DNA from 3 places in the [Pantoea] beijingensis genome. Region 3 is predicted to be linked to each of the others. Evidence: predicted binding sites of a transcription regulator. Region 3 holds the regulator's gene; each other region holds the start of a gene.

Region 1 (4,589 bases), 1.0 Mb from region 3:
TTGAGAAAGCTCTCTATGACGATAAAAATCTCCAGGCACTGATCCAGCACTGTAGCCAGCGTTTACAGCGTAATTTCGACGAGCGGGATCGTCAGTTCCTGCAATTGTTTATGCAATTCTCACTCTGCCAGCAGACTCAGGCTGACTTCACGCCACTGCAACAGCAGTGGCTGGCGATAAAAGCAGAACGCGAAGCGGCAGCAGATATCGTAAAACACTGGCAAAAGCGGCGGAACCCACCGCCTCATGCCAATGAAATTGATTTTTACGCCCTGTTATTCAGCATGATGCACACCCCACATGCCGAACAGATTCATCATGAGAATGAGCAGCTTCTGATGCGCCTGGTACAACAACTTATCCAGCGTTTTCAGGCGCTATCCGGCATGCGTTTTAGCGATGAACAAGGGCTTAGCTATCAGTTGTATACCCACCTTGCTCAGGCACTTGATCGCAGTCATTTTGCTGTCGGTATCGATAGCAGTTTGGGTGAAGAGGTGACGCGTCTGTACCCAAAGCTATTACGAACCACGCGTCAGGCTTTGGCGGATTTTGAAACCGGGTATAGCATCCGATTTTCAGAACAGGAGCTGGGACTCATTACCGTGATTTTTGGTGCCTGGTTGATGCAGGAAAGCGATCTTCAAGAGAAACAGGTGTTGCTATTAACCGGAAGTGATAAAGAACTGGAGCTGGAAATTGAGCAACAGTTACGAGAACTTACGTTATTGCCACTCAATATCAAATATCTGGATATGTTTGATTTTCAACAGCGTGGGGCATCTAAGGGGATTGCTCTGGTGATTACGCCTTATGCAACTCCGTTGCCGCTCTACTCTCCTCCGCTGATCCATGCGGAACTCCCGCTGAGTCATTATCAGCAGCAGCGTATTCGCACGTTGCTGGAAGCATAATTGAGAACAAATATTGCCGGGGAGAGAATTACCGGGAGAGAAAATAGATGCCTCCCGCGCAATGCGGCAGGCATCGGGTGCTCTATTTACGCATAGACAGGGAAACGTGCGCAGATCGCCAACACTTTCTGCTTCACTTGTTCGATAGTCCCTTCATCGTTGATATTGTCGAGCACATCAGCCATCCAGCCTGCCAGCTCACGGACTTCCGCTTCTTTAAAGCCGCGACGGGTTACCGCCGGAGAACCGATACGGATACCGGAAGTGACAAACGGGCTTTTCGGATCGTTAGGCACGCTGTTTTTATTAACGGTGATATTGGCACGCCCCAGCGCAGCGTCAGCTTCTTTACCCGTCAGATTTTTATCCACCAGGTCCAACAAGAACAGGTGATTATGCGTCCCGCCAGAAACGACGTTGTATCCGCGTGCCAGGAACACCTCAACCATCGCTTTGGCGTTCTTAGCCACCTGCTGCTGATACGCGGTAAATTCAGGCTCCATCGCCTCTTTTAGCGCCACCGCTTTACCGGCGATAACGTGCATCAGTGGGCCACCCTGCCCTCCGGGGAACACAGCAGAGTTCAGTTTTTTATAAAGCTCTTCATCACCGCCTTTCGCCAGGATCAGACCGCCACGTGGACCAGCCAGTGTTTTATGCGTAGTGGTGGTAACGATATGCGCATGCGGCACTGGGTTAGGGTAAACGCCAGCAGCGATAAGACCTGCGACATGCGCCATATCAACGAACAGCCAGGCATCGATGCTGTCAGCAATTTCGCGCATTTTAGCCCAATCACACACGCCAGAATATGCGGAAAAACCACCAATGATCATCTTCGGTTTGTGCTTCTGAGCCTGAGCTGCCAGCTCTTCGTAATCAATTTTACCGGTTTCATCAATGCCGTAAGGCACGACGTTATACAATTTACCGGACAGGTTAACCGGGGAGCCATGCGTCAGGTGACCACCATGGGCCAGGTTCATCCCCAGGATGGTATCTCCTGGCTGCAGCAGGGCTGTATAAACGGCAAAGTTCGCCTGAGAACCAGAGTGCGGCTGTACATTGGCATAATCTGCACCAAACAGCGCCTTTGCACGGTCGATAGCCAGTTGCTCAACGATATCGACGTATTCGCAGCCGCCATAATAGCGTTTTCCTGGATAGCCTTCGGCATATTTATTCGTCAGCTGAGAGCCTTGCGCCTGCATGACGCGCGGGCTGGTGTAGTTTTCAGAAGCAATCAGTTCAATGTGCTCTTCCTGACGCACTTTTTCTTGCTCCATCGCCTGCCACAACTCGGCATCATAATCGGCTATGTTCATATCACGCTTTAACATCCGCATCTCCTGACTCAGCTAACTTAACAAAACGGCAGTGAATGGCCCTTTCGGGCGAAGGCCCACAGTTTAAACTGTTTTAGTTGGTGTTGGATAGCCGCAATACCCGCTTTTTACGCAAACGATTGGCTTCAGAACTGGCAAGGGTTCAATACATTTTTTACAACCCCTTGCATCACGATAGTTATTCATTCAGCAGATGCGATTTCTTCACGTTTTGTGATGTGGCTTACGCTGTAACAATACCCTTTTTTCTGACAAGGTCATTTACAGCGTTTACCTTCGCGCTATAACATGCATATAAAATACATCTTATATGCATCTATGAGGAACATTGCCATGCCAGATGACTCAACTATCGCGATGGTTAAATCAACTATTCCTGCTATCGTTGCCACCGGACCTAAACTTACCGCGCATTTTTATCAACGTATGTTTCGCCACAACCCTGAGCTGAAAAACGTGTTCAATATGAGTAACCAGCGTAATGGCAATCAGCGTGAAGCGCTATTCGACGCGCTGTGTGCATATGCGACCCATATTGACGATCTGCCCACCATTTTGCCGGCAGTCGAACGTATCGCACAAAAACATTCCAGTCTGAATATACAACCTGAGCAATATCAAATTGTTGGTCGACATTTGCTGGCCACGATTGAAGAGTTACTGAACCCGGGTAAGGACGTTCTGAGCGCCTGGGGAAAAGCCTATGACGTGTTAGCTAACGTTTTTATTCAACGCGAAGAAGCCATTTATCAAGCGTCTGAATGCAAACCGGGCGGCTGGCGAGGAACTCGCACATTCCGTATCAGTGAAATTACACCGCAAAGCACATTAATTAGTAGCTTCATTCTTACACCCGTTGATAATCAGCCCGTTGCCGACTACCAGCCCGGGCAGTACCTTGGCATTACGCTTAACAACGCCAGCATAGAGAATCAGCAAAACCGCCAATATTCACTTACACGCTCCCCCAATCGCCGTGACTATCGTATCGCCGTAAAGCGCGAGCCACAGGGAATCGTCTCAGGCTGGCTGCATAATATGGCAAAAGCCGGTGATAACATTCAGCTTTCAGCGCCTGCAGGCGATTTCTTTATGGTGGTAACGCCAGAAACGCCAGTTACGTTAATTTCCGCAGGTGTAGGGCAAACACCAATGTTAGCAATGCTGGCGACCTTGTCAGAAAGGCAGCATCCTGCACGGGTTAACTGGCTGCACGCGGCCGAAAATGGCCGGGTTCATGCCTTTGACGATGAGGTCAAACAGTTGGGAAGCCATATCCCGCACTTCACTCGCCATATCTGGTATCGTCAGCCGGAAGCCAGTGATATTCAACATTATGACGACTCTGGCGTAATGGATCTGGCAGGCGTCAGCACGCAGTTGATGACGTCTGATATGCAATTTTATCTGTGCGGACCTATCGATTTTATGCGGTTTATTGTAAAGCAGCTAACCGGGGCCGGTGTTACAGCAGAACGTATTCATTATGAAGTGTTTGGACCGCATAAAACGCTATAAAAACACACGGGCCGGTCTTCCCGGCCCCGTTATTAATGGATGCGGTTTTAAATTGCTTCTTCGTCTTCTTCACCGGTACGGATACGCACCACGCGAGCAACGTCAAAAACGAAAATCTTACCGTCGCCAATTTTGCCGGTTTGTGCCGTTTGCATGATGGTTTCTACGCAGGTGTCGACAATTTCGTCAGCAATAACGATTTCAATTTTTACCTTAGGTAAAAAATCAACCATATATTCTGCGCCACGATAGAGTTCGGTATGACCTTTCTGACGGCCAAAACCTTTCACTTCGGTCACAGTCATTCCGGTGATGCCGACTTCGGCAAGTGCTTCACGCACATCATCCAGTTTGAATGGTTTGATAATTGCATCAATCTTTTTCATGGCAGACCCTTTTCTTTTCCTTCCGTAGCAGGACGGTAACATTCAGTATGGACAGATACCGAAGAGCGGTCTGTCTCTTTTCGCAGATTAACCTAACATATCTCAGCGCTGAACCCGCATTAAAACTACTCTTTAAAATCGGCAGCATCCAGTTCATGCCGTGACAGAAGTTTATAGAACTCCGTGCGGTTACGTCCCGCCAGCCTTGCTGCATTGGTGACGTTGCCTTTGGTCATCTGTAATAGCTTACGTAAGTAATTAAGTTCGAATTGGTTACGCGCCTCCACAAAGGTAGGTAACGCAGTATTTTCCCCCTCCAGCGCTTGCTCAACCAGCGCTTCGCTGATCACCGGGGAAGACGTGAGCGCGACGCATTGCTCAATCACGTTTACCAGTTGACGAACGTTACCCGGCCAGCTTGCGGC
Region 2 (4,589 bases), 1.3 Mb from region 3:
TACATCCGTTTGCGCATGGGCAATTGCTTTTTATCCGCTATGATCCAGATACACCGCTCACACCTAATCGCCTGCGCATTCCGGAGCCTCAGCTGAATATTTTGCACCTCATCCCACTGAGCCAACTGGACGTTGTTGTCGTGCCTCTGGTGGCTTTTGATTTTCGGGGGCAACGCTTAGGGATGGGGGGAGGATTTTATGACCGAACCCTACAAAACTGGCAGCAACATAACCTGTTACCGGTCGGCATCGCGCATGATTGTCAGCACGTGACACAATTACCGGTGGCGGAATGGGATGTACCGCTTCCGGCGGTGATCACGCCTTCGACGATCTGGCAATGGTGAAAGCAGGATGCTGAATGAATAAAAAAGAGGAGCCGTATTTGCTCCTCTCTTGCCTATTCACCCATACGATCAGTACAGCAAACGCGCACGCGTTGTACCAGGAATCGCTTTCATCAGCTGCAACGCCTTGTCCGCGACCTCGTGAGAAGCATCGATATCGATAACCACATAGCCAATTTGCGGTGTAGTTTGCAGATACTGGGCCGCGATATTGATCCCTTGCTCGGCAAAAATTTGGTTAATTGCCGTCAGAACCCCGGGGCGATTTTCATGGATATGTAGCAGACGGCTTACATTATTGCCATGCATTGGCAGTGACGCCTCCGGGAAGTTCACCGCAGAGAGCGTAGAACCGTTATCCGAATACTTCGCCAGTTTGCCTGCCACCTCAATACCGATGTTTTCCTGCGCTTCCTGAGTCGACCCACCGATATGCGGCGTCAGAATCACGTTATCGAATTCACATAGCGGTGAACTGAAGGGATCGGTATTGGTTTCAGGCTCTACCGGGAACACGTCAATTGCCGCTCCGGCCAAATGCTTATTAGCTAACGCTTCGCACAACGCAGGAATATCCACAACGGTACCGCGTGCCGCATTGATAAGCAGTGCACCCGGCTTCATCAGCGCCAGTTCCTGAGCACCCATCATATTTTGCGTAGAGGCCGTTTCCGGCACATGCAAACTGACAATATCGCTCATATTAAGCAGATCAGAAAGGTGGCGAACCTGGGTGGCATTCCCCAGCGGGAGTTTATTTTCAATATCGTAGAAGAAAACGTGCATGCCAAGGCTTTCCGCCAGTACGCCAAGCTGCATACCGATATGCCCATAGCCAATGATACCGAGCTTTTTACCACGCGCTTCATAAGAACCGACTGCCAGCTTATTCCAGATACCGCGATGGGCCTTGGCGTTGGCTTCCGGAATGCCACGCAGCAGCAGTAACAGCTCGCCGATGACCAGTTCAGCAACAGATCGGGTATTGGAAAAAGGCGCATTGAAAACCGGGATCCCGCGCATGGCCGCCGCAGTCAGGTCAACCTGATTCGTTCCGATACAAAAACAGCCCACCGCAATCAGTTTATCTGCGGCAGCAAAAATATCTTCTGTCAGTTGCGTACGCGAACGGATGCCAATGAAATGCGCATCACGGATGGATTCTTTCAGTGACTCGCTGTCCAGCGCGCCCTTATGGAATTCGATGTTGGTATAGCCTGACGCACGCAAATTATCCAACGCGCTCTGGTGAACACCTTCCACCAGCAGGAATTTAATTTTGTCTTTCTCCAGTGATACCTTTGCCATTTCCCGACCTTATTTTGCAGACTTCAGATGTGACTCGCTTGCCCGGTATCTTTCACGATACTGCCGGCATTTCCCCGTATTCAACACAGACAATCGTTTGCCTGGAACATATGAGATAACCGCCTGGCTGCATCCCGGATACGAGCGGGTATAAGCCAGCCTTCTGCCAAAATATCAAAAATTACGCCCGCGGCAACACAAAGGATTGTTTTACTGCCTGCATATCGGCGTTATGACGCCAGGCATCACGGGAGAATATACCGGGGCAATCTCACTGCTCAGTACGATAGCGCATCAGGTCAAAGCTATGTGATATAAGTCACTAAATTTAACCTGATGCAGAAAAGATATTTTTTATCGAAATTATTGTACCGGCCAGGCAATCAAATGGGAGATTCTCTCCGTCAAACGCCAACTGCGTCAGAGCGATAAAATTCCCTGATAACAGTTAGCCGCGATAAACCTTAACGCCGGACGCAGTACCAATGAGTGCAACATCTGCAGCACGATTAGCAAACAACCCAACAGTAACAACACCTGCGAGAGCATTGATCGCTTTTTCTAACGCGATCGGTTCCATAATCTGTAAGTTATACACATCCAGAATGATGTTACCGTTATCGGTTACTACATTTTGTCGGTATTCAGGTCGTCCACCCAGCTTAACTAATTCCCTTGCAACATAGCTGCGAGCCATCGGGATCACCTCAACAGGTAGAGGAAAACGTCCCAAAATATCAACACGCTTAGACTCGTCAGCGATACAGATGAACGTATCCGCCACCGCCGCGATAATTTTTTCCCGTGTAAGCGCCGCACCGCCCCCCTTGATCATTTCCATCTGATGGTTAATTTCATCGGCGCCATCAACATAAATCGATAATGCATCAATCTCATTCAGATCAAACACCTGAATGCCCAGATGCTTCAGCTTCGCCGTGGAATCTTCCGAGCTGGAAACCGCACCTTCAATCTGATGCTTTATCGATCCCAACGCATCGATAAAATGAGCGGCGGTAGACCCCGTCCCAACGCCCACAACCGTACCGGGCTTCACATAATCCAGAGCCGCCCATCCAACCGCTTTTTTAAGTTCATCCTGCGTCATGGTATTTTTAAACCTGTTCTGCACGTAAGTGTGGTTAGTATATACCCTAAATAATTCAAGTTGCAGGTTCATCATCCTTCAGGATCTGGGCCGGAATAAACGACTGACGTGGCCAGATGCGCGATTAGCGCGCCATATTTAGCTAAACACTCTTCTGAAAAGTCGGTTTGTGTGAAAATACGCTTCGCGTCAGCCATCGGCCCGCGCCGATGCAACTTCAACTTTTTAAGGTATAGTGCAGACACCATCGCTGAAGGAGGATATAAAAACTAATGAAACGCCCGGATTATCGAACGCTTCAGGCGCTGGATTCTGTGATTCGCGAACGCGGTTTTGAGCGTGCCGCGCAAAAGCTGTGTATTACCCAATCTGCCGTTTCACAGCGGATCAAACAGCTGGAAAATATGTTTGGCCAGCCCCTACTGGTTCGAACCGTACCGCCACGGCCAACCGAACAGGGACAGAAACTGCTGGCGTTACTACATCAGGTCGAGTTACTGGAAGAAGAGTGGCTGGGCGATGAGAACGGTGGGACTACGCCGCTACTGCTGTCGCTAGCGGTCAACGCCGACAGCCTTGCTACATGGCTGCTGCCTGCGCTAAAAACGGTCCTCACTGACTCGCCGGTACGGCTTAATCTCCAGGTTGAGGATGAAACCCGCACCCAGGAACGCCTGCGCCGTGGTGAAGTCGTTGGTGCGGTTAGTATTCAACCACAGCCGCTGCCAAGCTGCCTGGTTGATCGTTTAGGTGCACTGGACTATTTGTTTGTTGGTTCGAAAGACTTTGCTGACCGTTATTTCCCAAACGGGGTCACCCGCTCCGCGTTACTTAAAGCGCCAGCCGTTGCTTTCGACCACCTTGATGATATGCACCAGGCTTTTCTGCAGCAAAATTTTGACCTTTCTCCCGGTAGCGTCCCTTGCCATATCGTTAACTCTTCAGAGGCATTCGTGCAGCTGGCACGCCAGGGGTCAACCTGCTGTATGATCCCGCATTTGCAGATAGAAAAAGAGTTAGCCAGCGGCGAACTGATCGACCTGACACCAGGTCTGCTGCAGCGCCGCATGCTTTACTGGCATCGTTTTGCCCCGGAGAGCCGTCTGATGCGCAGAGTAACCGATGCCCTCTTAGCACATGGTCACCGCGTACTCCGCCAGGATACAGCATAAAAAAAGCCGGAAATTCCCGGCTTAAGCAAAAAGATAACGCAGGCGCCAATGCCCAAACAACTCGGGCTGGCGGGCTTGTGACGAAAAAATATTTTGTCAGCCGCCCGCTCTGGCAGCGTTATTGATTACGCTGGATTTCGAACACTACATCCACTTTATCGTCAAAATGGATGCTCTGTTTTTCATAGGTTTCAGCAGCAGATGCCATGGGCGCTGCATCAGCGGATTTATACATACGGGCAATCGGCATCGGTTGGTAGTTCGCTACGTGGTAGCGAATACTGTAAACCGGGCCCAGCTTCGCATTAAAACCTTCCGCCAGCACCGCAGCCTGCTGTGTTGCATTATCAATAGCCGCTTTACGCGCCTTATCTTTATAGGCATCCGGGTTGGCCACACCCAACTCAACAGAACCAATTTCATTCAAACCTGACTTGAGTGCGCCATCCAGCAGATCGTTTAATTTATCTAACTGACGCAGGGTAACCTCAACCTGGCGTACTGCACGGTAACCTTTAAGTATTGATTTCCCTTCTTTGGTGTAATCATACTCAGGCTGAGTGCGCAAATTGGCTGCATCGATATCTTTTTTCTCAATGCCATTTTTTTGCAGGAAGTCAAAATACTGAGCCACCCGCGTATCTGCCTGTTTTT
Region 3 (4,589 bases):
ATTACTGGCAACGACATTATGTAGGGGCCAGGCGCGTGATGACGCCCAAAACTATCCGTTAACGTGGTGTGTCTTACGTCTTGAACCGCAGTAGTAATGTCCACCAGTGTTGCGCAACTTTCCGAATCGAGCAATAACCAGAGAAAGAGAGGCCATCAGCATTTTCCGTTGTCTCCCCCCTTCCTCATACTTATGCATCTGTGATTAATGCATTACCGCCACCAGGCTAAACGCAATAATCATCAGCAATGCGCCAACGGTGGTCATCAGCGATAACTTCAGGTTAGTACACATATTACACCTCCTTAAATAAGATTCTGTCGATAAACTAACTGGCAACACGATCTGAATGTCAGAGACATCCTATCTCACAACATGAATTATGACGACAACCAATAGCGGTGAACAGATTTTCCTGACATGGCAGGTAAAAATCTCGTTTTCTGTTCACAGCCTTGATAGAATTCCTTTTTTTCGTTGCGCAACGACTGCAACGTCGCATCACTGGCCGTATCTCAAGACGTCAATTACCTTCCCGACGTCATTCAGACAGCAATGAATAAACGACTGCCGTCGGTAATGGTGATGCGGACGCAAACGTTTAACATCAAGCTTATCAACAAATTATGATAAGCGCAGGGGTAGCATTTTAATGGCAACAATTAAAGATGTGGCAAAGCGTGCGGGAGTCTCCACCACCACGGTTTCTCATGTCATCAACAAAACACGCTTTGTCGCGGAAGACACGCGGGAAGCAGTATGGGCAGCAATCAAAGCGTTACACTATTCTCCTAGTGCCGTTGCACGCAGCCTCAAGGTTAATCACACCAAATCAATTGGACTGTTGGCAACCTCTAGTGAAGCGCCCTATTTTGCTGAAATTATCGAAGCTGTAGAAAATTGCTGTTTTGATAAAGGCTATACGCTGATTTTAGGCAATGCGCATAACAACTTGCAGAAACAGCGCGCCTATCTTTCCATGATGGCGCAAAAGCGCGTGGATGGACTGCTGGTCATGTGCTCAGAATATCCCGATGATTTGCTGAAGATGCTGGAAGAGAATCGCAACATTCCGATGGTCGTTATGGATTGGGGAATGTCACGCGGCGACTTTACCGACACAGTCGTCGATAACGCCTTTTCCGGAGGTTATCTGGCAGGACGCTATCTGATTGACCGGGGACATCGGGACATCGGAGCCATTCCAGGCCAGTTGGAGCGCAATACCGGCGGCGGTCGGCACGCAGGATTCCTGAAGGCGCTGGCTGAAGCCAATATTACCGTCCGCGAGGAGTGGATCGTTCAGGGAGATTTTGAGCCTGAATCCGGATACCGTGCAATGCAGCAAATTTTATCGCAAAAGAACCGACCAACTGCCATATTCTGTGGCGGTGATATTATGGCAATGGGCGCGATTTGTGCCGCCGATGAGATGGGGCTGCGGGTTCCGCAGGATATTTCGGTGATCGGGTATGATAACGTGCGTAACGCTCGCTACTTCACCCCTGCGCTAACTACCGTTCACCAGCCGAAGGTGCAGCTTGGTGAAACTGCCTTTGAAATGCTACTGGACCGAATTACCAGTAAACGCGAAGAGCCGCAGACAATTGAAGTCCATCCTTCTCTGATAGAACGTCGTTCGGTAATCGATGGTCCTTTCAGAGATTACCGCCGCTAAGAGTTTGTGAATGCAGGTCCGGGCAACGCCCGGTATCACTCGCGTAGCCACTCTTCATTCATCGTTTCACTGCTTCCCAGATAATCCAGTAGCCAGCTTAATGCCGGCGACATACTCTGCTCAGCCCAACTCACGCAGCAAGGGCTGTCAGGGAAGCTTTCCGGCAGCGATAATTCACTTAGTGCTCCAGATGCTATTAACGGCGCGGCAAAATGCCCTGGCACCATACCCACACAGAATCCCGCCAGCAAACAATCAAAAGCAGTTTCCCAGTCGGGCGTAACCAGTCGTCGCTGATTGTCCAGCGTCCAGGTCGTCCGTTTTGGTAACGCACGGGAAGTGTCTTCCAGTACCAACGATGGCCACTCTCGTATCCGGTCATCCTCAACGGCACCTGAATGCCGCGTCAGCGGATGTCCTGCTTTTACAACGCAGCGCCAGTTCACCGCCCCCATGTCGCGAAAAGCAAATCGCCCACCCACGGGAATCGCCTGCGTCGCGCCAATAGCGACGTCGACGCGGCCATCCGCTAACGCATCCCACACGCCATTGAACACTTCAGACGAAACGTGCAACTCCATATCTGGAAAAAAACGGTAAAAATCAAGGACCAACTGCCGGGTTCGTTGCGGTTTAACAATACGGTCGACCGCAATACTCAACTGCCCCCGCCAACCATTAGCGACCTGTTGGCACTGTCTGCGGGTGGCAAGCATTTTTTTGATAACACCTCGCCCTTCATGAATAAAAAGACGACCAGCATCCGTCAGAATAACATCGCGGTGACGGCGCTCAAAAAGGCTAACCGCCAGCCACTCTTCCAACTGACGCACGGTATAGCTTACCGCTGAAGGTACACGGTGTAGCTCATTCGCTGCTGCACTAAAACTGCCGGTGCGCGCTACAGCGTCGACCACTTCAAGGGAATGTTCAGACCACACAATTTGCCTTCAATTATTTTGATAACAAGACGCAAATATTAGCGTTTCACAACGTGTATGGCACGCGTTTACACTCAGCCGCGTTAAAATCACCTGCTATATAAAAAGAGCTGTTTAATGATCAAGTCGAAAGGTTTCCTTATTTACCTGGCCGTGCTGAGCATGCTGGGATTTCTTGCTACCGATATGTACCTTCCCGCCTTTGGCGCCATGCAACAAGATCTCCAGACCAATCCGGGGGCTATTAGCGCCAGCCTGAGTATATTTCTGGCCGGTTTTGCCTGTGCTCAGTTGGTGTGGGGGCCCTTATCGGACCGTATTGGGCGTAAGCCAGTATTGTTAATGGGCCTGAGCCTGTTTGCGGTCGGCTGCGCGGGCATGTTGTGGGTTGAAAGCGCGCCACTGTTATTAGCGCTGCGTTTTGTTCAAGCGATAGGTGTTTGTTCGGCCGCAGTGAGCTGGCAAGCACTGGTTGTTGATCGCTATAGCGGCACTCAGGCAAATCGCGTTTTTGCTACGATTATGCCGCTGGTCGCCCTTTCTCCAGCACTGGCACCCTTGTTGGGTGCATGGCTTTTGAACCATTTTAGCTGGCGCGCTATTTTTGTTGCCCTGTTCGTCATTGCGATAGCGTTATTCATTCCAACACTACGTCTGCAAACCAAAACCGCCAGTACAGTACATAATAATGCTCAGGAGAAGGTCAGTTTCTTCACACTATTACAGTCTCGTCCTTACAGCGGCAATGTGCTGATTTATGCCGCCTGCTCTGCCAGTTTTTTTGCCTGGCTAACAGGGTCGCCATTTATTTTGGCCAATCTTGGCCTGACACCGGGCGATATTGGCCTGAGTTACGTTCCGCAAACGATCGCATTTCTGATTGGTGGATTTGGCTGTCGCACACTGCTTAATCATGTTGACGGGAAAACCATCCTGCCCTGGTTACTGCTGGGTTATGCTATCAGTATTACGGCAATTTTTTTGGTCGCGCTATCCGGCATCGTTACGTTGAGCGCACTCTTAATTCCTTTTTGTGGGATGGCGATGGCAAATGGTGCTATTTACCCGATCGTAGTCGCCAACGCCCTATTACCTTTTCCAAAGGCAACCGGTAAAGCAGCAGCCTTGCAAAATATGCTGCAACTGGGACTGTGTTTCTTTGCAAGCCTCGCGGTTTCATCACTTATTTCACAAGTATTGATAGTAACCACCGCCGTAATGTTGTTCACAATTTTTCTGGCCTTCATTGGTTTTGCACTACAATTTCAAGGGTGGCCAAAGAAATTACGCGACGGTGAAGTCGCCACACTGGGTAGACATTCCTGAGAAAAACGATTTAGTTAGCACCCTAACAATTTACCATTGAATATTGCCTCACGTGAGCATATACTCTTTTTGAGGCAATTTTTTACAACAAATTAGCAACATTTTTTTATTTTAGCCTGACAGGGTTGTCGTGGTGTTTTACGGCGTGGCATTCGTTGCGCTTCTCTGCAGGAAATACCCAACGTAAACGACGCCGTAGTGACTTGAGTTGGCATCTGTACGATCGTCCCTCAGGAATAAGTACCACTGTTGCGTTCTTAAGAAAGGTATATTCATTCAATTTCAATCCTCTGTTTAACGTCGGATATCTGACGCACGGATTTTTCCGTGGGTTTTCTCATAATACTGTAGAAATTGACTATTCTATTTCTCAGGTTCTAATCACAGAAGGTGATGGAGAAGCTATGAGTTCATCGTGTATAGAAGAAGTGAGCCTGGAAGAAAACCATTGGTACCGCATTGTCCATGAAATGCTCAATATTGCTGATATTGAGATTAATGGTTCGCGCCCGTGGGATATTCAGGTTAAAAATCCGGAGTTTTTTAAACGGGTTATCCAGGACGGCTCACTGGGGCTGGGTGAAAGTTACATGGACGGCTGGTGGGATTGTGAACGCCTCGATATTCTTTTTCAGCGCGTATTA

Evidence for each region. Region 3 encodes PurR, which represses purine synthesis genes. Its sites were predicted from a motif close to CANGCAAACGTTTGCNTG; they were not measured.
Region 1: a site for PurR is predicted at 2,369-2,386, ahead of glyA (serine hydroxymethyltransferase). Genes of this name have one in related genera too.
Region 2: a site for PurR is predicted at 1,742-1,759, ahead of serA (phosphoglycerate dehydrogenase). Genes of this name have one in related genera too.

The regions. Positions count from the first base shown of each region.
Region 1 is NZ_CP071409.1:1,111,834-1,116,422, reverse strand. Features, by position in the region: gene csiE (stationary phase inducible protein CsiE) at 1-914, shown strand, start outside; gene glyA (serine hydroxymethyltransferase) at 1,001-2,254, opposite strand; gene hmpA (NO-inducible flavohemoprotein) at 2,594-3,778, shown strand; gene glnB (nitrogen regulatory protein P-II) at 3,826-4,164, opposite strand; gene glrR (two-component system response regulator GlrR) at 4,290-4,589, opposite strand, start outside.
Region 2 is NZ_CP071409.1:801,537-806,125, reverse strand. Features, by position in the region: gene J1C60_RS03680 (5-formyltetrahydrofolate cyclo-ligase) at 1-347, shown strand, start outside; gene serA (phosphoglycerate dehydrogenase) at 417-1,655, opposite strand; gene rpiA (ribose-5-phosphate isomerase RpiA) at 2,104-2,763, opposite strand; gene J1C60_RS03665 (LysR family transcriptional regulator ArgP) at 3,036-3,935, shown strand; gene J1C60_RS03660 (oxidative stress defense protein) at 4,054-4,589, opposite strand, start outside.
Region 3 is NZ_CP071409.1:2,149,953-2,154,541, forward strand. Features, by position in the region: gene J1C60_RS09650 (C40 family peptidase) at 1-62, shown strand, start outside; gene cydH (cytochrome bd-I oxidase subunit CydH) at 205-294, opposite strand; gene purR (HTH-type transcriptional repressor PurR) at 653-1,678, shown strand; gene punR (DNA-binding transcriptional activator PunR) at 1,714-2,619, opposite strand; gene punC (purine nucleoside transporter PunC) at 2,737-3,945, shown strand; gene cfa (cyclopropane fatty acyl phospholipid synthase) at 4,350-4,589, shown strand, end outside.